2 regions of the Desulfitobacterium chlororespirans DSM 11544 genome follow, and region 1 is predicted to be linked to the other one. Evidence: a T-box and tRNA genes for the amino acid it is inferred to sense, from the RefSeq annotation. Region 1 holds a T-box; the other holds one or more tRNA genes.
The links. The T-box of region 1 lies ahead of thrS (threonine--tRNA ligase). A T-box ahead of a tRNA ligase gene usually reads a tRNA of that ligase, here a tRNA-Thr.
Positions count from the first base shown of each region.

Region 2: it has a tRNA-Thr gene. The T-box ahead of thrS (threonine--tRNA ligase) is inferred to sense a tRNA for this amino acid. The anticodon was not compared.

Region 1 covers NZ_FRDN01000020.1:10,278-22,595, forward strand. Annotated here, with positions in the region: gene BUA14_RS24620 (aminotransferase class I/II-fold pyridoxal phosphate-dependent enzyme) at 1-312, shown strand, start outside; gene speE (polyamine aminopropyltransferase) at 315-1,169, shown strand; gene BUA14_RS24630 (bacteriohemerythrin) at 1,401-1,808, shown strand; gene ytxC (putative sporulation protein YtxC) at 2,062-2,937, shown strand; T-box leader at 2,984-3,209, shown strand; gene thrS (threonine--tRNA ligase) at 3,281-5,197, shown strand; gene BUA14_RS24650 (EamA family transporter) at 5,701-6,564, shown strand; gene BUA14_RS24655 (diaminopimelate dehydrogenase) at 6,574-7,563, opposite strand; gene xsc (sulfoacetaldehyde acetyltransferase) at 7,863-9,605, shown strand; gene sauS (acylating sulfoacetaldehyde dehydrogenase) at 9,712-11,166, shown strand; gene BUA14_RS24670 (succinate--CoA ligase subunit beta) at 11,181-12,299, shown strand; gene BUA14_RS24675 (succinate--CoA ligase subunit alpha) at 12,296-12,318, shown strand, end outside.
Region 2 covers NZ_FRDN01000003.1:42,703-55,020, reverse strand. Annotated here, with positions in the region: gene BUA14_RS00275 (aryl-sulfate sulfotransferase) at 1-716, opposite strand, end outside; gene BUA14_RS00270 (SLC13 family permease) at 835-2,319, opposite strand; gene BUA14_RS00265 (LysR family transcriptional regulator) at 2,497-3,462, opposite strand; gene BUA14_RS00260 (LysR family transcriptional regulator) at 3,480-4,409, opposite strand; gene BUA14_RS00255 (hypothetical protein) at 4,774-5,049, opposite strand; gene BUA14_RS00250 (aminotransferase class V-fold PLP-dependent enzyme) at 5,199-6,557, shown strand; tRNA gene BUA14_RS00245 (tRNA-Thr) at 7,123-7,197, shown strand; gene BUA14_RS00240 (DsrE/DsrF/DrsH-like family protein) at 7,396-7,860, opposite strand; gene BUA14_RS00235 ([Fe-Fe] hydrogenase large subunit C-terminal domain-containing protein) at 8,030-9,304, opposite strand; tRNA gene BUA14_RS00230 (tRNA-Thr) at 9,536-9,611, shown strand; gene BUA14_RS00225 (prohibitin family protein) at 9,845-10,681, shown strand; gene BUA14_RS00220 (hypothetical protein) at 10,864-11,532, shown strand; gene BUA14_RS00215 (MFS transporter) at 11,542-12,318, opposite strand, start outside.

The DNA of each region.
Region 1 (12,318 bases):
GCGGAGATTAAACGGCGCTATCAGCGGGATAAAGCGGGGATGTTTGATCATGAGTATATCAATCCTGTGGTGGTCATGGGACCCCAGCAGGCTTTTTATGCCCAGCAGCGCTCACTGCCCATCCAGGAAAGCAAAGGTAAGGTCAGCGGGGAATTCGTTATGGCTTATCCTCCGGGTATACCGATCTTGGCTCCAGGGGAAAAGATCACGGAGGATATTATTGACTATATCGCTTATTCTAAGGCTAAGGGCTGTTTCCTGACCGGAACAGAGGATATGGACATTGAAAATATCAAAGTCGTGGAGGAATAGCTATGGAATTATGGTATACAGAAGAGCATACGGAAAACGTCCGCTTTTCGATTAAGGTGGATCGGCAGCTTTACTCAGGACAGAGTGAGTTTCAAAGGATCGATGTCTTTGAATCCAAAGAGTTTGGCACCTTTTTTACCCTGGATGGCTTGATGATGGTAACCCAAAAGGATGAATTTATCTACCACGATATGATTGTTCATGTTCCTATGGCAACCAACCCCCAGATTAAAGATGTTTTGGTCATCGGGGCCGGGGATGGAGGAACTGTCCGCGAACTGACCCGCTATGACTCTATCGTCAACATTGACATGGTGGAAATCGATAAACTGGTGGTGGATGTCTGCAAAGAGTATCTGCCCCAGACGGCTTGCAAGCTGGAGGATCCGCGGGTTCACTTGTTCTTTGAGGATGGCTTGAGATTTATACGGACGAAAGAGAACAGCTATGATCTGATTATTGTGGACTCCACGGACCCCTTTGGTCCAGGGGAAGGTCTGTTTACAAAAGAGTTTTATGGCAACTGTTATAAAGCCCTCAAGGATGATGGCATCCTGGTCAATCAGCATGAGAGCCCTTATTATGAAACCTATGCCCAGAACATGGGCCGGGCCCACCAAAGGATCAAGGAATTTTTTCCTGTCTGCCGGGTCTATCAAGCTCATATTCCCACCTATCCTTCCGGACACTGGCTTTTTGGCTTTGCTTCGAAAAAGTATGACCCCTTGGCCGATATAGACGAGCAGGCCTGGAACGACTTAAGGATTAAAACTCAATATTATAACACAGAGATTCATAAAGGCTGCTTTGCTCTCCCCAATTATGTCAAAGAGCAGCTGGCCGATGCGGTGGAATGATTCTCTGATGAGGATTTAAGACAAGGGTAAGTTAACTGCTGACCCTTGTTTTTGTATTATCTGACATCCATAAAGCCTGCCCCATTCCTAAAGGTGGAAATTAGTTTGTAAGGGCAGATGATGCCGATGTTAGCTCAGGGTACTGGCCGGGGCGAGGTTGGTGTTGTAAAATAGGACTGAGGATATTAAAGTCGGCACTTGAAAACGGAGATTTAGAGAGAGGTGATTGTTATGTTAAAGTGGAAAGACGAATACTCGATCGGAGTAGAAGAAATCGATGAACAGCATCAGCATCTGTTCGAAATCGGCAATCAGATCTATGATTTATTGGAAAACTACTTGCTGCCGGATAAGTACGATAAGATCATTCAAATCATTGCAGAGCTTAAAGAATATACCGTTCACCATTTCCAAACAGAAGAAGAGCTTATGCTTAAAATCAAGTACCCAGGTTATTTTAAACAAAAAGTAGCCCATGACGATTTTATCAAAGAGGTGGAGTCCATTGACTTCTCGGCCCTCGACCAGGATCAGGATGGACATACCCGCAAGCTTTTAGAGTTCATCTTTGGGTGGGTCTTGGACCATATTCTCAAGAGCGATTTTGGCATTAAGAGTTTTATGCAGATAACACGCTAGTCAACGGAAAATAGGGAGTGTTGCCAAACGGCTTTTTGAAGGAGCTGAGTCGGCGGCACTCCCTTTGTATGTCTGGCTATAGCTTGCTGCTGCGCAGAAATAGGCGGCCCTATCTTGGTTTGGGGAATAAGGGAGAGTCAACCTGGCAATAGTAGGGAATATATGGTTTTGCGAAATAGCTTGAGTAATTTCGAGGTAAACCGCAATATGAGCAAACCTTGCTCATATACTCTACTATGGAGGGGATGCCAGGGTGGAACAACACTCCGTTCAGGTTGGAACTCAATATTATCGAGAGAGCATCTATGAGCGCCTTAGGCAGCTCCAAGAGCAAGAAAAGCTTCCTGTAGTGCTTCACGAATATCAACAAGGCAAGCACTGGTTGATAGATTGTGAGTTCCAGCTTGAAGCGATCGAAGAGGATCGGGAGACCACAAAAAAGATTCATAGCTATTATTTAGCGAATGCTATTACGGAAACGATTTTGCAGCATTGGGAGAAGGATCATATCCGCTGGCTGCTTAAAAGCAAGTATAAACTGAAACGGGAGGAAGTCGTTCAGGTTTTTGAGAAGTCTCTCCAATACCTTAATCAAGAATCCCGGCAATGGAAAAATTACCGTATTCATCGTAAAGCGTCCTTGGTCAACCAAATCGTCAAGTGTATAGAAGCTCAGCCGTTCTTTGATATGGAAGGCTTTTTGCGATTCCGTGCCAAAGACTATAAAGAGGAGATCTATAAAGCCGTCAATTATGTGGTAAATGAACATGTGATTGAAGCAGAATATGAGGAGTTTATCAATCTGCTCAAGCGTTTTGTGGATTCTCAAAAACCCCGCATTCATACCTTGCATGTAGGAATAACCAAACATGGTAAGTTCAACCTTTACAATGAAGAAGGCAAAAAAATCACCAAAAAATATATGGATGATCTGTCCTTCATGGATACCTCTCAGGAACTCACCTATGAGGATCTTCTCGTCAGCGCCTTAATTGCCGTAGCTCCACGAAAAATTGTGCTGCATATTCGTTATGAAGGCTATCAGGATACTCTGCAGACTATTTGCAAGGTTTTTGAAGGCCGTGTCAGCTATTGTACTGAAAGCTGTCCCATCTGTGAGAAGATTTGAGAAAGTGAGAAGAATTGACAAAGGATAAAAGGGTGGATATAATAAAATGAAAACGATGATGGGGAAAGTACTTTGTTTTGGTTTGTGTTAGAGAGGAGATGTCACCGGCTGCAAGCATCTCTCACAAAGAAGCAGAGGAAGACCACCCCAGAGTGCTGAGCTGAAGTCAAAGTAAGCTCAGACGTTGGCCCGCGTTAAGGGAGCAAAGGGAAAGCATCAGGTGGGTGCTTTAACTTGGGTGGAACCACGGGAATAAAGTTCTCGTCCCATATTGGGATGAGGGCTTTTTTAGTTTTCTTGCAAAGTTTAAGGATTAAAATTAAGGGATAAGGAGTTGACTGTGATGGTAAAGATTACTTTAAAAGATGGCTCCATTCGGGAGCTCGAATCGGGTAAGAGTCTCATGGACTTAGCAGCCTCTATCTCCAGAGGTCTGGCTAAAGCTGCTCTGGCCGGGAAAGTGAATGGAAAATTTAAGGACCTGTCCTATGCTTTAACTCAGGATGCTGAGGTGGAGATTATCACGGCGGATTCTGAGGAAGGCTTAAAGATTTTAAGACACTCCACCTCTCACCTGATGGCAGAAGCGGTACGGAACCTTTTCCCGGGAACTATCTTAGGAATTGGCCCCGCGATTGACAATGGCTTTTATTATGATTTTGATTCCGAGCATGTTTTTACACCGGAGGATCTGGAGAAGATCGAAGCTGAGATGCGTCGTTTGGTCAAAGAAAACAAACACTACGAACGGAAAGAAATCTCCCGCAGCGACGCATTGCAGTATTTCTCTGCAGAAGGAGAAAAGTATAAGGTAGAGCTGATTGAAGACTTGCCTGAGGATGAAGTGATTTCCATGTACACTCAAGGCGGCTTCACCGATCTCTGTGCCGGTCCCCATATTCCTTCCACAGGGGTGGTTAAAGCGTTCAAACTCATGAACCTGGCCGGAGCTTACTGGCGGGGCAGTGAAAAGAATAAGATGCTCCAGCGGATCTACGGAACTGTCTGGGCCAAAAAAGAAGATCTGGATGACTACCTCTTTAAGCTGGAAGAGGCCAAGCGTCGTGATCATCGTAAGCTGGGTGTGGAACTGGATCTGTTCAGTCTTCACGATGAGGGACCTGGTTTTCCTTTCTTCCATCCAAAAGGCATGGTTCTGCGCAACCAACTGGAAGACTTCTGGCGTCAGGAGCATCGCAAGAGAGGTTATCACGAAATCAAGACCCCCATCATCCTCAGCCGCAACCTGTGGGAAAACTCCGGTCACTGGGATCATTATAAAGACAATATGTATACTACCAAGATTGACGATGAGGACTTCGCTGTCAAGCCCATGAACTGCCCGGGCGGCATGATTATGTATAAGCAAAAGCTGAGAAGCTATCGGGATCTTCCTTTGAGAATGGGAGAGCTGGGCTTAGTCCATCGCCATGAGTTATCTGGTGCTTTAAACGGACTTTTGCGGGTGCGCAACTTCACCCAGGATGATGCTCATATCTTTATGCTTCCCTCCCAAATCAAAGCTGAAATCAGCGGCGTCATCGATCTGGTGGATCGTTTCTATAAGGTCTTTGGTTTTGAGTACCATGTGGAGCTTTCCACTCGTCCCGAAAACTCCATGGGTGCCGATGAGACGTGGGAAATGGCTACCAATGCCCTCCAGGAAGCCCTGGAAGCCAAGGGAGTCAACTATAAGATCAACCCAGGAGACGGTGCCTTCTACGGACCGAAAATCGACTTTCATCTCCGGGACTGCTTGGGCAGAACCTGGCAGTGCGGTACCATTCAGCTGGATTTCCAAATGCCTGAGAAGTTTGACCTCACCTATATCGGTGAAGATGGTCAAAAGCATCGTCCGGTTATGATTCACCGGGTGGTGTACGGCAGCATTGAACGCTTCATCGCTCTGCTCACAGAGCATTATGCCGGCGCTTTCCCCACCTGGCTGGCCCCTGTTCAGGTCCGGATTCTGCCCATCAGCGAACGCCATGAGGACTATGCTCAGGACATCGTCCGCCGCTTAAATGACCTGGACATCCGGGCTGAAGTGGATGAACGCCGCGAGAAGATCAGCTACAAGATCCGGGAAGCCCAGACCCACAAGATTCCCTTCGCTCTCGTGGTCGGTGACCAGGAAGCGGAAACAGATACTGTCGCTGTACGTCGCTATGGTCAGGGTAACGCCGGTGAAAAACTTTCTGTAGCGGAGTTCATTGCTCTCATCCAGGAAGAAATCGCCAGCAAGAAGCAATTAGTATAAGATAAGACTCAGGCAAACGGATTCAGACCCATGTGGGTTGAATCCGTTTGTTTTGTCAATGGCCATAATTGATAGCCTGGCTTTTAGTTTTATTGGATAGGTATTGGAAAAGAATCCATGAAGTGTTAGATTAATAGAGTGACGGCCATGCTGCAGAGCGGCATCAGCAAAGGATGAAAAAGCATACTCGGATTGGGTAGCTTTATCCCACATCGCGCCGCTCAAGCCCAAAAAGGGCCCAAGGATTTTGATTTAAGGCAGAGAACGGATTTAAGCGAGCGGATAAGCAATCTTCGCGAAAGACTGCAGCGGAGTCGGGTTGGAAACAGGACGTTTCCAACCGGCTATGAGGCAGGAGCCGATTTAGCCGGAAACCCGACGGAGCAGAGGTCTTGAGCGATTAGATTGCTCCGCGCAGCTTATGGAGTGAACGCCAAAATCAAAATTCTGGAGAACCTGCTTTTGGCTCATACTCAAAACGAATACAAACCGAGGTAAAGATAATGTGGATTATGTACGCCTTTGGCTCTGCCTTCTTCGCAGGGATTACCGCCATTCTGGCGAAATGTGGAATTAAAAAAGCCGATTCAAATATGGCCACAGCCATTCGGACGATCGTTGTGCTGGCGTTTTCCTGGCTGATGGTATTTATGGTTGGGTCACATACGACGATCGGCGACATCTCAGGGAAAACACTGCTGTTTTTGATTTTGTCCGGCCTGGCTACCGGAGCCTCGTGGCTGTGTTACTTCAAGGCTCTGCAGCTGGGAGATATCAACAAGGTTGTTCCCATCGACAAATCCAGCACGGTTCTGACCATCATTCTGGCCTTCATCTTACTGAATGAAGGGATAAGCATCGGCAAGGCGGTGGGGGTTGTCGGCATTGGGATAGGCACATACTTAATGATCCAGAAAAAAGCAACAGAAGCGGGTCAACCCAAAGCCAATCAGGCCTGGCTTATTTATGCTCTCTTATCGGCAGTCTTTGCCAGTCTCACAGCTATTCTCGGGAAAATCGGCATCGAGGGGGTGGAGTCAAACCTTGGGACCGCCATCCGCACAGGAGTCGTGTTGGTTATGGCTTGGCTCGTGGTTTTTGTGACAAGAAAAAAGAGTACCTCTAAAGAGATACCCTTAAAAGAGCTTGGTTTTATTATACTATCAGGTCTGGCCACCGGCGGCTCATGGCTCTGTTACTATAGGGCCCTTCAGGATGGGCCGGCCAGTGTTGTCGTCCCTATTGATAAACTCAGCATCCTTGTGACGATTGCCTTTTCCTATCTGGTCTTCCATGAGAAATTAGCGAAAAAAGCTGCCCTTGGGCTAGTGTTGATTGTCGGTGGCACTTTGGCGATGCTGCTATAAAGATAAGTATCAGATCAGGGACTTTCTGAGCTCTTCAGCCGATTTGCCGGAAAGATAGGCCGGGGCAATATCCACCACTGTTTTGGCACCGGATACCCCTTCGTGATTTAAGCGGTAGGCTGCTCTGGCAAAGGCAATGAGGACATTGGCCGTGAAATCAGGGTTGGAATCCAAAGCCAAGCGATATTCAATGACATGATGATGCTCTTCATCAAGACCTGTCCGGCCATGATGAATCACTAAGCCGCCGTGAGGAAGACCGGGATGATCTTTGCTCAGTTCTTCTTCTGTAATGAAGTGTACCTCCGTGTCATAATCCGCAAAATAATTGGGCATGGTCTTGATCTCCTGCTCAATCCGTTCTTTATCGGCTCCTTCTTCAAGGACGACAAAGCACTCCCGCCAATGTTTTTCCCTTGTCGAAAGTTCTGGCATTTCTCCTCTCCTCACAGCGTTAATAGCCTGCTCTTTGGGAATGGTATACTGTTTAGCATCCTTTACCCCTTTAATTCTTCTGAGCGCATCGGAATGCCCCTGGCTGATTCCTTTGCCCCAGAAGGTGTATGTATCCCCGACCGGCAGGATGGCTTCCGCATAGAGCCGGTTGATCGAGAACATCCCCGGGTCCCAGCCGCTGGCAATAATGCAGATCTTTTGGGCCGCGGCAGCCTTTTTATTCATGGCGGCAAAATACTCCGGAATCTTCGCATGGGTGTCATAGCCGTCAACGGTATTGAACAGACTTGCAAATTCAGGACCCTGGACCGGCATATCCGACATGCTTCCGCCGCAAAGCACCATCACATCAACCTGGGCGGTCATCTGTTTGGCCTCATCCATGGTGAAGACGTTAACCTCTGGGGTAATGGTTTTGATGGATGAAGGATCCCGTCTTGTAAATACCCCCACAAGCTCCATATCTTCATTTTGGCGAATTCCCAGCTCCACGCTTTTGCCAAGATTTCCGTAACCGACGATACCAACTCTGATCTTATTCATATACGATTCCCCCTTGTATCTATTCTAACCCGTAGTATTCCAGACGTACAAATAGTTTTATTTATTTGCCCCCAAATTAAATTAGTCAATAGCGTTTTAAATCCTGTCCTCATTAGGGCAGGATTTTTCTTTTGGCTTTGACAGAATAATCGATAAATTATTTATGAAAAACATATCTTTCACATATTGACGGGCAGAAAATAATTCTTTATACTATAAATAAATCCAACTGGTACGGACGTCCGGACCATAAAGAACAGATGTGGATTTACTACTAAATTTATAGGAGGGAAAATAAGATGCCGAAAGTCAAAATGACGCCCAGTGAAGCGATTTGTGAAACCCTTGTAGCAGAAGGTATAGATCACGTTACTGGTATCGTCGGCTCAGCGTTCATGGACTTACTTGACTTATTTCCTATTGCCGGAATTAGCTTCATTCCTGTTCGCCATGAGCAATCAGCAGGACATATGGAAGATGCCTTTTGCCGTGTGACAGGCAGATCCGGTGTAATTATCGGGCAAAACGGTCCTGGTATTACCAACATGGTAACATCCGTAGCTGCAGCCAATTCAGCACATACCCCTATGGTCGTAATTTGTCCGTCGGCCGGTACGCCTACAGTGGGCTGGGACGGTTTTCAGGAAGCGGATACGGTAAAGATTTTTGAAGCAATAACCAAAGAAACCATTCGGGTTCCACACCCGTCACGTGCTGCCGATTGCTTGCGGACGGCATTTCGCATTGCCTATGCAGAGCGAGGACCGGTTCTTTATGATATTCCCCGTGATTATTTCTATGGTGAAATTAGTGAACAAATTCTTGAACCCCATCAATATCGGGTGGATCAACGGGGATGCGGGGATTTAGCTTCTATTGACAAAGCAGCAGAGCTTTTGATTTCCGCTCAAAGACCTGTGGTTATTTCCGGCCGTGGAGTTGTAGACACTCAGTCCAAGGATGTTGTGGCCAGGATTGCGGAAATATTAACCGCACCGGTAGCCTGCACCTATCTGCATAATGACGCTTTCCCATACGATCATCCTTTGTGGGTGGGGCCGATTGGCTATATGGGTTCAAAAGCGGCCATGAATCTGGTGGCTGAAGCCGATGTGATTCTGGCCCTAGGAACGCGACTTTCCGTTTTCGGAACCACTCCTCAATACGATATTGATTACTTCCCGGAAAGTGCCAAAATTATTCAGGTAGACATCAATCCTCGTCATATTGCCCGAACTCATCCTGTTGAAGTTGGACTGATCGCAGATGCCAAGGAGGCCGCTAAGGAAATTCTTAAACGCTTAGAGGAAAGAATTGCGGAACCGAAAGTTGAGCAAGATCGCCTAACACAAATTAAAGCTCAACAAAATGCCTGGGAAGAGGAAATCGTACAATTGGCAATGGTTGATGGTTATCCAATCAATCCTCGGCGTGCACTCTACGAAATTCAAAAGGCCCTTCCGGAAAATGCCATCGTAGCTACCGATATCGGAAATGTTTCCTCCACAGCCAACAGCTATCTGAAATTTAAGGGAGCAGGAAAACATATTGCAGCTCTTACTTTTGGCAATACGGGATTCGCGTATCCTGCCGCTTTGGGGGCACAATTGGCTGAACCGGACAGCCCGGTGGTGGCAATCATTGGTGATGGAGCCTGGGGAATGAGTTTGCACGAAGTAAGTACGGCTGTTGAACATAATCTTCCTGTCGTCGCTATCGTCTTCCGTAATGGAGCCTGGTGCGCAGAAAAGAAAAATCAAATTGATTTTTATAATAACCGCTTTGTGGGAGTGGATATTCCGACGCCTGAAAGTTTCGCCCCGGTAGCCATTGCTATGGGTGCGGAGGGCATCCGAGTATCTAAAGCAGAAGAGGTTGGACCGGCGCTCCAAAAAGCCCTTAACTCCCGTAAACCCACTGTGCTGGAAATCGTTTGTGACGGAACTCAGCTGGCGCCGCCTTTTAGAAAAGATGCCCTGAAATTACCTACTCGCTTATTGCCTAAGTACAGTTCTCTGGATGTGAGTAATTGGGATAAGTAAAGCTGGATCAAAGGTATGGCGTGAAATATACGTCACGCCATACCTTTTCCATAATCAGTCATCTTTATGGTAACTGTAAGACGAATACGGAAAGGGGAAAGTGAATATGAGCATAAGCACAAGTACAAGCACAAACCTCTCAACAGCTGAAGCGGAAGCAAGATTAGTTGTGGAAGAACTTATTATAAAAGCACGTAAGGCCATGGAAGAGATTAAAGATTATTCTCAGGAGCAGGCCAATACCCTGGTTCAGGCCGTGGCATGGGCTATCTACCAACAGGACCATGCTGAAGAGCTGGCTGAAATAGCCGTTCGGGATACAGGGCTGGGAAATGTCAAGGATAAAGTAACCAAAAATAAGCGCAAAACCTTTGGTACACTCCGCGACTTACTCGATCCAGAAGCCAAATCTGTGGGGATTATCAAGGTGGATGAGGCCAAAGGCATTACAGAAATAGCCAAACCGGTGGGTGTGGTTGCGGCAGTTGCTCCTTCCACCAATCCTGGCGCGACGCCGGCCAATGTTACGATGATGGGCTTAAAAGGCCGCAATGCTGTGATCATTGCTCCATCCCCTAAAGGTGCTTCGACCACAGTGAAACTTCTGCAATACATCCATGCTGAGCTGGCAAGGGTTGGTGCCCCTTCCGATTTAGTTCAATCCCTGCCCATGCCCGTATCCAAAGAGTTGACCAATGAGCTGATGAAGCAGGCCGATATGGTAACCGTGACGGGATCGGCTAATAATGTTCGGGCAGGTCAGACTTGCGGTACACCGAACGCCTGTGTCAGTGCAGGAAATGTGGTGACCATTGTCGATGCCTCGGCGAACCTGCAGGATGCGGCCCACAAGATTATGCTGAGCAAGACCTTTGATAATGCAACCAGTTGTTCAAGTGATAACTCTCTTGTGATTGAAGCATCAATATATGAGCAAATGATTGAAGCTTTGCAAAAAGAAGGGGGCTACATGTGTACTGCCACCGAAAAAGAGCAATTGCAAAAAGCAATGTGGGATGAAAAGGGTAAACGTAAAGGCGGAACCACAGCTAAAGATGCTGATGTCATGGCTAAGGAAGCTGGGTTTACCAATCCGGCAGCCCAGCAAGCAGCCTTTTTCATGGTGGAAGAGAGCGGCGTGGGCAAGGGCTATCCTTTCTCAGGAGAAAAGCTTTCCCTGGCACTGACAGTATATAAAGTGCAGAATTTTGAAGAGGCGCTGGATTTAACGAAACGAATCTTAAACTTCGTTGGCCGCGGACATTCCTGTGGTCTTCATACAACCAACGAAGAGCATATTCAACGGATCGGATTTGCAATGGAAGTTTGTCGTCTTTTGATCAACCAAGTGCAGTGCTTCGGCAATGGAGGCAGCTTCGACAACGGTCTGAACTTCACACTTTCCATGGGTGGGGGGACTTGGGCCGGCAACAATATAAAAGAGAACCTCTCTTATCGTCACTTTATCCAGACGACTAAGGTATCCCGCTTAATTCCAGAAGTTATTCCTAAGGAAGATGAATTATTTGGATCATATTGGGCCAAGTATGGTCGTAATTGAGGAGGCCTAGCTTAATGAAATTATTTGAATACCAAGCCAAAGAATTATTTTCTGAAAGCAGTATCGCTGTTCCTCCCAACACATTGATTGGTGAGATCAGTGAACTTGACAGTGCTGTCGAAAAGATTGGGCTGCCCTGTGTATTAAAGGCGCAAGTGCTGCATGGCGGTCGCGGCAAAGCAGGATTGGTCAAACTTGTACAGACAAAAGAGGAAGCCCGAAATGAAGCTAAGCGGATTATGGAAGCAACTGATAAAAAGCTCTTGGTCGAAGGGGCCGTATCCTATGAAAGGGAAATGTATGTCTCCATCACAGTAGATGCTGCCTCAGGCTTGGCCATGGTGATGGCGTGCCTGGAGGGTGGCGTAGATATCGAAGAAATTGCTCGAACTATGCCGGAGAAGATTATCAAGGAAAAGGTGGATATGTCGCTGGGTCTCACGCCTTACCAAGCGGACAATATCATGTATAGTTTAGGATTGGAGCAGAGTGCGGCCAAGGAAGGAAGCAAACTTCTTCTCAAGCTTTACCAGCTTTTTGTAAACTATAACGCTGAACTTGTCGAGATTAACCCCCTCATGATTCTTAAGGACGGCACGATGGTAGCCGCTGACGGGAAATTTAATTTGGATGACAATGCCTTATATAAGCAAAATCGTTTTTCCTTGACGCGTGATCATTATAAAAGCGATTTTGAATATGAAGCCGCTCTCGACGGCATACCCTATATTGCCTTCGAGGGAGATATCGGGATGATGGTCGCTGGAGCAGGATTGGCTAATGTCGTCTTTGACTTAATCCATTATTATGGGGGCACTGTGGCCAACTACTTAGAATTTGGCGGACCGAACTATCATAAAGCTCATAAATGCATGAAAATGATGCTGGAAGCAAAACCAAAATGCATCTTAATCGCGACTTTTGGCACAATTGCTCGTGCTGATGTAATGGCTCAGGGAATTGTGGAAGCAGTCAAAGAATTGAAGCCGGAAATTCCTATCGTAGCAGTAATTCGCGGTACAGGAGAAGAAGAGGCTCAAGAGTTGTTGCGCAGCGTAGGGTTGACCTCCCTGGGTGACACGGAGGAAGCAGTTAAGAAGGCAATCGAGATAGTGGGGGGGGCTGAAAAATGAGCATTATCATCGATCAAAA
Region 2 (12,318 bases), on a different contig from region 1:
CCATCAAAGATGATGTTATCCGGATGGAAGCGCTCATCTCCTGCATCATACCATTTATTAGGTCCGAGAACGCTGATGGAGTTAATGTGCATCCAGTCAGCACCTGCCGGAGTCATATTGGGATCTCTGTATAAGGCGTTTTTAGCTCCATTGGTAAAACCATACTCGTCAAAATGTTCATGACATTTCCATTCCCAGACAGTATTTCCTTCCCAGTCCACTTCAATGATGGTGTCATCGTGAAGTTTCTTGTCGGTCATTTTTTTATTATGGCAATTGCGATGAGTAAGTATGAGAGTGTTCCCGCTGTCTACTTTACATTCCATGCCAGGTACATAATAGCCCACCGGATTGCCTTCTCTTTGGTAATCATGGTGCTGCCTTGCCATCCATTGGGGCTCTTCATCGGGATCTTCGATAAATTCATGTTTATCAAATTTCCAGATGATATTGCCGTCCCAATCGATTTGGACCAGATCGATTTGATCCTGATAACCACAGAGAACATTTCTTTCTCCAAGGCTGCCCATAATATAGCCGCCTTTTAAAAGTTTGTTAGGGAAACCTTGGAAGTCTTTCCAGAAGCTGACCACGCCGCCATTCATATCAATTAAGGTTGCCCCATGCTCATTGGCAGGAAAAAGAGTGTAGCCATTAAAACATTTTTCCGGATTGTAGATAGTGACTCCTGTGGGATGTACGCTTGGATGACCCATACTAAAACCTCCTAAGATTCAAATGTATTTGATTCAACTTCATAGCACCTTAAACCATAGCTAAGGCTTATGAAGAGAAGTCCGAAAAAGAGAGCTTCAAAGCCTCTTAAGTGTAAAATCAGTACAAAAACAAGCCTGATACGTAGCTCCAGGAAATGGCTATAGCAGTAATCGCGATGACTGTGGGGAATCCATATTGGTAGACATCTTTAGGGCGAATCCATTTGGTATTGGGGAACAAGATAGCGGACGCGGCAGAGGCAGCCGGAGTTAAGATGGCAATGCTGCTGGCGACCATGACTAAGTAAGAAACCTGTTCGGGATTGATGCCTAAAGTAGTGGACATACTGATGACCACAGGTAAGAAAAGGGCAACCACAACCATGTTAATCATGAAGTTGGTGAGGAAAACGGTAATAAGAGTAATAACCACAACGAACATGAGTGGGGATAAACTGGTAAGTATGGGAGCCACGTTGAGCTGGAGGAATTCATTGACACCTGTTTTGGGGTTCATTAGACAGCCGCCGATGGCTAAGATGACAAGAACCATGGCCACCATGTTCCAAGGTACGCCTTTAGTCGCCAGCGCTGCGAAGTTAAAAATATTTTGGTCGTTACTTTTTATCAGGGAGAGTACGCCAAAGACCAGTACAATAACGCCCACTACGCCCATATGGTTCAGCAGATTAGCAAAAGCATTTCCCTTTGGCAAGACACTTGGTAACAGCAATAGAACAATGAAAGCTCCTAAAGAAACCAGAGCGATTTTTTTGATGGGGGTTACGTTTAAATCCTCGGGGTTAATTAAGTCATTGGTTAATTTCTTTAAGGATGTGATATCAAGCCTAAAAACATATTTGCAGAGAAGAAGGTAGGCAAATATGGAGATTACCCCTACAGGCAAGCTAAAAGCCATATAACGTATCATGTTTCCTGGCTCACCCATAAGGTTGGCATATACCCCGAGGTTCACGATAGCATTACCGCCCCAAGGCATGGCACAGAGGCTCAGTCCTCCCATCATAGCAATCCCGAAAACCATTAGAGTAGGGAATTTATCAAAAGGTTTTTGCTTAATGGTATCGGTCATGGTATAGACGATTTGCCATACTAAGAGCATACCGATAAAGATATTAACTAAGCTGCAAACAAGATAAGCTGTGAACAAGACCATAAAAATCAGGCGCCAGGGATGCCCTTGGAGAGCTTTGCGGCTCATGAGCCAAGAGGCCAGGAATTGGCTTACACCAGCTTCTTCCAAGAACTTAACGAGTATAAAGGCAAGCACCATGAAATAAAAAACATCGCTGCCCCAGCCCATGGCAACAAATTCTTTCATAGTTGCTACCCCTGTAAGAGGGAACGCTAAGCAGGCAAATAAGCTCGGCCAAACTTTTTCAGATATAGTCCAGCCATATACTGTTGCGATGAATACGAAAAATACTTTCATACCAATAGGGGTAATAGGAGCCGGTGCCGGTAGAATCCATCCTAAACCTGCAATCACAAAAAAGAATAAGACCTTGATAAGTTCTTTGTCCATTCCGGGTTGGGGGGTGACCTGTGGCGATGAGGACTCTTCAATGTGTTTAACAGCCATAGTGTTAACCTCCTATGTTAATATGTGATTGTGATTGCTTTCTATTTTAGGGTGGAGCTATAGGTTTGTATAATATAGGTTTTATTATGAAGAGCATGTGAAAAATAAAATAAACACAAGGCAAATAACCTTGTGTTCGTACGGAATGTTGGAGTTTTAGAGCTTAAGCGAAATAATTTACTGATTTATAATGGTGTTTTTAAGGGATTGTCGTACAAGAATTAACAACTTTTTTTCAATAAGAGAGAGAGGCTCTTTACTGGAGTAAAGAATGCAATGATTGTAGAGATCATTGAACTCCCTAATGGGGAGTGCTTTTATAAGGCCTTTTTTTACATATAAATTATTTATGGAAAAGATGTTCGGGAAAATAGCGTATCCTAAATTTTCACTGATGAGCATTTTAACAAGTTCAATATCTTGAACAATGATTTCTTTATTTGAAGGAGAAAAGTAGCTGGATAAAGTAAATACGTGTTTGTTGATATCGTCCATTTCTTTTAAGGCAAAGGTAAAGTTCTCTTTGTAGGAAATGGTGATAAGATTTTGAAGGTCCGTTATGCTGACTGATTCTTGATAGGCTAAAGAATTACGGCTGCTAATAAAAAGATTCATATTTAAGTTGTCTTTTCCTGGAATCATCTCACAGGCAATACCTTTGCCTGTAAGCTTTTTTAAGAGTTCTTGCTCCTGGTTTTTGGGGCTGGCTATCACCCCGAGGGAGTAGACTCCTTTTTCCATCATGTCGATAATTTCATAGAAGCGGGCTTCTTGAACATGCAGATTGACACTGGGGTAAAGTTCCCGGAAATCAATCAGGATTTGTGAAAAAATAGCATTAGCACAGGCAGCAGGGACAGCGACCTGAAGATTGCGGATTAAGACGTCATTGCCGCCCATAATCCCTTTAATCTTCTCTTCAACGTCTAGGATTTTTTTAGCCAGGGAGAGGATTTTCTTTCCCTGTTCAGTGGGCACAACTCTTTTATTATTGCGTTCAAATAGTTTAAACCCAAGTTCCTCTTCAAAATTATTAATGGAGATGCTAAAAGAGGGTTGGCTGATGAACAGATCTTTTGCGGCCTTTGAAAAGGATTGATGCTCTTCAATTTTAATAATTTGCATAAACTGTTCTAAGCGCATGGAAGCCTCCCGATGGTTTAATATTGCTGGCTGGATTTTTGAATAATTTCTTTAACCACTTTAATGAATTGCTCTAATAAAAACGATAAGGGTTCATTCTTAAAATAGATAAGGTACATAGATGCGTTAATATTGTCAGGGATATCGTCGATGGGCCGTAATTGAAGCAGGCCCTGTTTAAAATAGATATCATTGTGGGCAAAAACCGAGGGAAAGATGACCACTCCTCTATTCTTAGAGAGAATAAACTTCAGCATTTCCCGGTCATAGACGAAAAGGGATTGATCGTTTTTGGGGGCGATGCCGGACATTCGCAGAAAAGTTTCATTTATCCCATAATAATCGACAAACGTCACTTTCTGCAGATCAGATAAGGTCACTCGTTTTTTTTGTGCTAAAGGGTGCTTATTGCCAACGATCACATTAAAGGCGGTGTCCAGGACTTTTTCATAAGCAATGTTTTTACTATCTAAAAGCTTAAGTTGGGTATGCTCCTGTCCCTTAGGCCAGCCTGTGATACCCAGCATACTGTTGCCTTCTTCTACCTTACGGATGACGTCTTTGGCGCTGTCTTCGGTAATCGCAAGATTTACATTGGGATAGTTTTGATGTACATAAGTCATCAGGGGAGAGGCAAAGGCATTAAAAACAGCCGGGCCGAGAGCTAAACTTACATTTCCATATAAAACAGAAGTTCCTCTGGCATGAGTTTTGACTTCTTCGACATAGTTGATCAACTCCTGAGCCAAAGCCAAGACTTCTTTACCCTGGCTTGTAGGGATAAGGTTGGTATTGCTGCGGCGAAAGATCTTATAGCCCAATTCAATCTCAAGCTGTTTAATGGAATGACTAAGCTGCGGCTGACTCATCAGAAAGGTTCTAGCCGCCTCTGAGATTGATTTTTTATTGTAAACTTCAATAATATGTTGTAATTGTTCTAAACGCATAAGAACCTCGATAATGATCAATAATTTTTGGTATATTACTATTTTATCCTATGTAAAGGTAAAATGGGTACAAGATTAAGTTGTTAAAAAGACCTTCACTGATTCTAAAGAATTAGGAAGAAAAACGAGAAAGGGAGCGCTCTTAGCTACATTAAAAGTAGTTCAGAGGCACTCCCTTTTCGTTTGGGTAACGAAGTAGACTGGTTATAAATTCCTGCGTCCAGAAATTTATTACGCAACGTCAGGCAAACGCGGCATTTTTCCTGACTATGACAAAATACCATGGAATGTGTCGAATATCAAGGAACAATTTGTTCATAGATAGGAAAATAGTACCGCAAATCAGGCAAGAACATAAAAACGCTCAGGTTTTCTTCTTTTTTAACTTTTGTTTCGGGTGCATTCCTTTTTCTGCAGCTTGTTGTTCCTCAATAGCTTTCTGCTTTTTGGTCTTATTCCATTGGACAATTCGGCTAAATACGAAAGCGATGGTTATGGACAGAAAAGCGCTAACCACATAGGTAAGTTCCATGCTATTGGCAAAGCGATCACTTTGGACAGGGAGGATGATATTAAAACAAACGAATGCGATACCAAAGAAACCGAAAATCATCATGTCTTCTCTTTTTTGAGATTGCAAAAAAACTCACCTCTCTTCTGTGACATAATTCGATATAATCAAATAATTATCCTTCTCAGGAATGGACAATGACCACATTATTGCCTCCCTCATATAATGCAAAGTGATAGAAACGCAGCAATAGAATCACTGATATAGGAGGTCGAAGGATGAATTTTCGCTTTTTTCCATGGACACAACCGACCAGCTACGGTCATCTTTTCCTTGGATTAGATACCCAGGTTCCTCTAGCTGCAGGAGGTTCAGTCCCGGGGATAAATTTTGATAATGGGGCTACGACCCCGCCGTTTCTCTCTGTATTGGAGGAGATCAATCGTTTTGCCCCTTTATATGGCTCCGTTCATCGGGGAGCGGGCTATAAATCCGTTGTCTCTTCTCAAATCTATGAACAGGCCAGGACTGAGGTCCTTAGGTTTGTTGGAGGGGACCCTCGGACAGATGTGGTCATTTTTGTAAAGAATACTACAGAGGCACTTAATAAATTGGCCAATCGTTTCCAGAATAAAAACAAAAAAGAGGTTATTCTGACCACATGGATGGAGCATCATTCCAACCTTCTTCCGTGGCGCGAAAAATTCCACTTGGACTACATAGAGATTGATGAGCAGGGGCGCCTGCGCATGGATGACCTCAGGGCCAAGCTGGAGCACTACCAGGGCGCAGTCAAGCTTGTGACGGTTACAGGAGCTTCCAACGTTACTGGCCATCGGAACCCGATTCATAAGATTGCCGAGCTTTCCCACCGGTATGGGGCGAGAATTTGTGTGGATGGCGCACAACTGGTTCCCCATGCCTCTGTGGATATGCGCCCATCCCATTCCATAGAGCATATCGATTTTTTAGCCTTCTCAGCTCATAAAATGTATGCACCTTTTGGCACCGGAGTATTAATTGGTCCTCGTGCTTTTTTTGACCAGGGAGCCCCGGATTATCAGGGCGGGGGGACAGCTCAGATGGTAACACCGGATCGTGTACTTTGGTATGATGCTCCAGCTAAAGAGGAGGCAGGGACTCCTAACCTTATGGGGGTAGTGGCCCTTGTCGCTGCCATACGAACCCTGAGTGCAATAGGTATGAAAAAGGTGCTGCAGCACGAAGAAGGCTTATTAGGATATGCTTATGAGCGATTGCGTTGGATGGAGGGCATAACCTTTTACGGTGGAATACCTCTTAATCAGCAGCAGCTTTCCCAGAGAATCGGAGTAATCTCCTTCAATGTGGAAGGCCTGTTTCACGAAGATGTAGCCGAGTACTTGGCCAAGGAAGGGGGAATTTCCGTACGCAATGGCTGTTTCTGTGCTCAGCCATATGTACAGCGGCTTTTGCATATCTCCAGGCAGGAGATGGAACACCATATAGCTAATCCTTCCTTACCCCATCCTGGAATGGTCAGAGTAAGTTTAGCACTTTACAACACCAAGGAGGAAATCGACATTTTTCTTGATGTCCTAGGGAGAATTGCCAGCTCACACCTCAGGTTTTTTCGGTCCTTGAAAATAGGAAATTAATTGATATATCTTCAATAACTTTCTATAAGTTTTCACAAATCGTTCACACTCTCGCAACACATTGCTCACTTTTATTGGTTATTATATAACCATACCTTTTCCTTTTAGCCTCCTTTGAAGATATATTTTTTCTTCCCCTGTCATAACTGGCAGGGTCTTATTTTTTTAGGCCTATTTAGTAGCTCAAATCGAGATCTGAGTCTGTAAGATTCCCGGAGCATTTCTTCGTTCAGCGAGGTCTTCCATGCTCTCGTGAAAATGAAAAGAATCCCCACGTCTGGGGATTCTTCATTGCGCAAGTCTAGAAGATAAAGCGACCGCATTTTTTATGAACTTGATTGCTTTATTTTCCTGACTCTTACAAAAAAGTAACACGGGACATGCGTAAAGTCAATGTTTTCAACAAATATAGACACTAAAATATACGAATTTTCTCAATTAATTCAATTCTAATGGGCATAATTGAGAATAAGTAACTTAAAGTAACTTAAGGAACAGCAACAGAAACAAGCTATTCCTGTTGACTTCGAGAAGGAAATCAGGTAGAATTACATTCGTTAAAAGTGCCGATGTGGCTCAGAGGTAGAGCAGCTCACTCGTAATGAGCAGGTCGTCGGTTCGATTCCGACCATCGGCTCCAGTGAAACCTTATCCTGCAAGAGATTGCGGGATTTCTTTTTTCTGTGGAGCTTGAAAAAGGTGCTTCCGTTGCACCGCGTTGCAACCGGTCTTTTTTACGTTTTGTTGCAACGATTTTTTCACCCTGTGATGATCCCAGAGCATGCAGGAGGCTGCTGACATTGTAAAGTCAGTAGCCTTTGTTTAAGCTGAAGATATTTTATATAAACAACTGTATCTGAGATTCCATGGCCTCTTGAAGAAAATCCGCAGCGGTCATAATCTGCACTTCCGGCAGTAATTCCTCTTTTTTAAAACCCATCACATCCACCGAGAGCTTACAACCGTAGAATTTTACCCCCTTTTTTCTTGCTCCATCGAGAAAGGCGGTAAGGGGAGGCGTATCATCATCTTCCATCATCTCTTTGAGCATGGCTTTTCCCAAGCCGGCCATGTTCATACGGGAAAGAGGCAAATCCTCGATTCCCTTAGGAGTAACCATTCCGAACATCTGTTCATAGAGAGATTTATCTTCCAAGGTCATTTTCTCGGGATCCCGTACTAGGCAAAGCCCCCAAAAGGCAAAGAACATAGTCACATCCATGCCCATTTCCCGCCCTGAGTTAGCCAGAATCAAGCCGGCCAGGGCCTTATCGTACTCGCCGCTGAATATGAGCAGAGTCATCTTCTTGTTTCTTGTGGTTTCCTTTCCCGGATTTATGTCCTTCTCCAGGCCTATATCCTTTTCCGGGCTTAGGTTTATTGTATTAGGTTTTAGCTCAATTACCGAGGCCTGTTTAGCTATCGCTTGCTGTTGTGTATCCATGGTATCAGCCTCCATCCATAAATTTATTTTAAAAGTCCCGTTGGAAAATTGCTGCAGACTCTCCTCCCAGAAGCTCTTCCACGCTATCGATGCCCAACTGCTTAAGCAGCTCCAATACATGCTGATTATCTGCGGGTGTAAGGGCGTCTGCTTCTGCACCATATTTGTTTACGAACTCAGTACCCCTATCTACATCTACTATAGCCTTGGGTCCCCCTACACAGCCTCCGGGGCAGCCCATGCCTTCGTAGAAATTGGCTTTAATTTCGTTATTCATAATATCATTGAGGAGGGCCTTGCACTCTTTAACGCCATTAGCTTGAATGGATTTTATCTTTACCGGCTTGTCTGGACGGATACGGTTTAAGGTATCGGAGATAGATTTTGAGACCCCGCCGGTGCGGGCATAGATTCTACCGCTGGTAGAAGAGTGCTCACTAGGTATATCCTCCATCTTCGAGGGCTCAATATCCGTGGCCTCAAAGATCTGCTTGAGTTCGTGAAAAGTCAGCACTGCATCTACCGCATCCCGGATATCCGGTTCCTTGGCTTCAGCTTTTTTAGCAATACATGGACCGATAAAGACCGTTTTGGCGTCGGGATGCAGGCGTTTAATTCCCCTCCCACAAGCTACCATAGGGGATACCGAGGGGGAGATATGGGGAACCAGGGTATCATAGACCCTCTTTACCATCCCCACCCAGATGGGGCAGCAACAGCTGGTGAGGACAAAGTCCTTATCTGTTTGAACATGCTTGTCAAATTCCAGGGCCTCTTTTAAGCTCAGCACATCGGCAAAAAGTGCCACTTCAATCATTCCATAAAAGCCGAGATGTTTCAGTGCGGCTCGAAGCTGGCCCATGGTCACATCACCTCCAAATTGTCCGATAATCGCCGGAGCTACCATGGCAAAGACGGGGATCTCCTTGGACTGGAGAATTTCCACCAGAGGGATGAATTCTTTTTTATCTACTAAGCTGTCTAAAGAGCAGGTCTCGATACATTCTCCGCAGTGAGTGCAGTTCCGGTCTTGGATGACCACATTCCCTTCCATATCCCGGACTACTGCATTGAAGAGGCAGGAGGCTTCGCAACTATGGTCCTCTTCTGAGCAGCTCTTATTGCAGGACTTAACCTGAAAGACGACTCTATCCGGATCCCCCTTGCCTAGAGCATACTGGACATACTGCCTGGTGTGATCATCGCCGGAGGATTCCAGAGATTCGATCTCCTCTTGAAGCTTTCCCTGATAAGATGCTTTGACCAAACGGCCGAATATTTCTTCATAGGTTAGATTGCTCATCATGTGCCCTCCCTTTAATCAAAATTAGTATGCCCCTAACCTGCTTTAGGAAATCATCTGAGATTTTTCTTTAGGCAAAAACTTCACAGATGTAAACTTGAGGTGAAAGATGGGTTATACCAAGGGAGGTTTAATAAGCAGCTGAAAACAAGAAATGGTAATAAAATTTTATCGATTTTGGTGTTGAAAAACTTTTAGCCTTATGCTATTATAAGTTCTGTCGCTAGACAAGCCGATGTAGCTCAATTGGTAGAGCAGCTGATTTGTAATCAGCAGGTTACAGGTTCGAGTCCTGCCATCGGCTCCATTTTTATTTTAAGAATGAAGATCATTTCCTGAAACCTATGAATTCCGCTTGATACAGGCTGACTCATTTGTTTTAGGGAGTGGTTTTTTGTTGTAATTATCCTTTTCTTGAGTGGTTTTTTGTTGTAATTATCCTTTTCTTGAGCAAGTAAATATAGATTTTTCTTATAACTATAAGGTATAGTTAAGAGGAAGCATCTGCTTCACAATTAAAATTAAAAGGGAGGACATGAATTGGATTCTGAAAAAGTTGTCAATATGGTACCCAAAATGAAAATGAACAAAAGCTTCATTACCTTTGGGCTTGTGATTGTACTTCTTGTTATCTTGGCACTGGATGCCTTTGTCATCGTGAATGCGGGCCAAAGAGGTATTGTTCTGCAATTAGGGGCTGTCCGTCCCATCGTCTTAACGGAAGGGCTGCATTTCAAAATTCCCTTTGTTCAAAGCGTTGTCCCTATGGAGGTAAGGGTCCAGAAATCTCAATCTGAGCAAACGGCCGCTTCAAAAGACTTACAAATCGTTACGACTACCGTTGCGGTTAACTTTCATCTTGACCCTATTCAAGTGAATAAGCTTTATCAGAATGTCGGATTATCTTATGGAGAACGAATTGTTGATCCGGCTATCGGTGAAGCGGTGAAAGCAATAACGGCTCAATATACGGCTGAAGAGTTGATCTCCAAGCGTTCAGAAGTTAGTGCCAAGATCAAAGAGACTCTTGCTTCAAAATTAGCGACTTATTATATGGTTCTGGACGAAATAAATATCACTGAATTCAAATTTAGTCAGGAGTTCAACAATGCGATTGAACAAAAGCAAATCGCTGAGCAGCAGGCTTTAAAGGCTAATCTTGATCTGCAAAGAATTGAAATCGAGGCCAAGCAAAAAGTAGAGCAAGCAAAAGCTGAAGCGGAATCTCTGCGGCTTCAAAAGCAAGAAGTTACTTCTGAACTTGTACAACTAAGGGAAATTGAAGCTAAGATTAAAGCGATTGAAAAATGGGATGGTAAACTTCCCAATGTTACCGGTGGTGCAGTCCCTTTTATCGATGTCAATAGCGGTCAGTAAAGATCTTAGTCAAAGGTCTTTTTACGCAGAAAGCCACCTGTGACAGGTGGCTTTCGCTGTACTTATAACTTAATATACTTGGTGACTCGTTGCTTTACTATGATGGAAGGATCTTGGCAAGAGCCTTTATAGGCATACTTGAGCCAGCCTCCCGAAAATTAACTGAAAGTGAGTTTAGTATAATGAATAAAAAGGTGAGACACTATTCAACAGTTATTTTACTGGGAGTAGTTCTCGGAATCGTCATAGCTATCCTGAAAAACTATGTAGGGTTAGACATCGATGTAATACAGCTATTGCTTTATCTCTATGTGATTCTGGCAATTTGCGGTGTGACTTTCTATCTCTACGTTGCTGCTTATACGAAGAATATAAATTTAGTGGATAGATATGTTCAGCGGAAGAGCGACCATCCTTATTACGCCTTGTTGCTTTCTTTAGTGAAGAAAGATTATCAAGAAGCGGAGATCCAGCTGGAGAGGCTCAGTTCTTTGTACAAGCAAGCTAAGATCGCTCTGACAGCCACAGTGCAAATAGAAAAAAATCTCTTGAGAGAAGCCGAAGCAACCGTTCAAGAGATTAGAAACAGCAATATCCGCTATCATAATCTGGCTTTAATTGCTCTGCTCCAGGGGAATCTTGAGGAATTTGAAGCTTATAAAGCCCGGATTAAGCATAAGTACTTGCACTATGCACTGGAAGCAGAAGCAGCCTACAGAGAAAAAGATTATAAAAAGGCAGATGAGTTGGCTGAACTTGCCATTTCGTCAGCAGGCGGACTCCAAAAATGGGTTTACGTGAAATCACTGGAGAGACAAAAAGGTAATACCCAGCGCCGATCCTATTTTTAAAATTAAGGCCTAAGCACCTCGCTGCACCCGTGCCGCAGGACGGCTTTTCATAAACAGCGCCAGCAGACCGGCGACGAGAGGCAGGACAAAGAGAGCAGAAATAGCCATCTGAAGCCCCCAGAGATCGGCGATGCGGCCAATCAGAACCACTGCAAGGCCCCCGACTCCTCCGGCGAAGCCCAAAGTTAAACCTGCTGCCATGGCTTTATTATGGGGAATAACCTCCTGAGCTGCGACCACAGTCACAGAAAAGCTTGAGAGCAGAGAAGCCCCGGCTAAAGCGAGAAAGACAGTGCTCAAGGTTCCCTCTGTGTAGAGGAAAGCAAAGAACAAAGGTGTAGCCAGAAGAAGGGACCCCACGATCAACGGTTTCCGTCCGAATCTATCGGAGATAAAACCGCCGATAATTCCCCCCACTGCCCCGGCAGCCAGCATAATGGTTACCAGGTGGCTGGCTGCAATATTGGATAGGTTCTGGGATTTAAAATACAGGGGAAGCATGGTGAGCATTCCCGTATAAGCTAAAGAACGTACAGCGATGACTCCGACGATAGTACTCAGTTCCCTCGCAGCAGTTTTCAGGGATGCCATCAGAGCGGAAAACTCAGGAGGGTTTGAGGGAGATACATTGACCCGGGGAGAAAAAAAGAGGAGGAGCAAGGATACCATCACACCGGGAACCACCATGTAGAGAGTTCCCTGCAAACCATGGGCCTCGAATAAGGGCACCAAGAGCAGGGGGCCGAGGGCAAAACCAAAATTACCAAAGGCGATAAATGCCGAAAG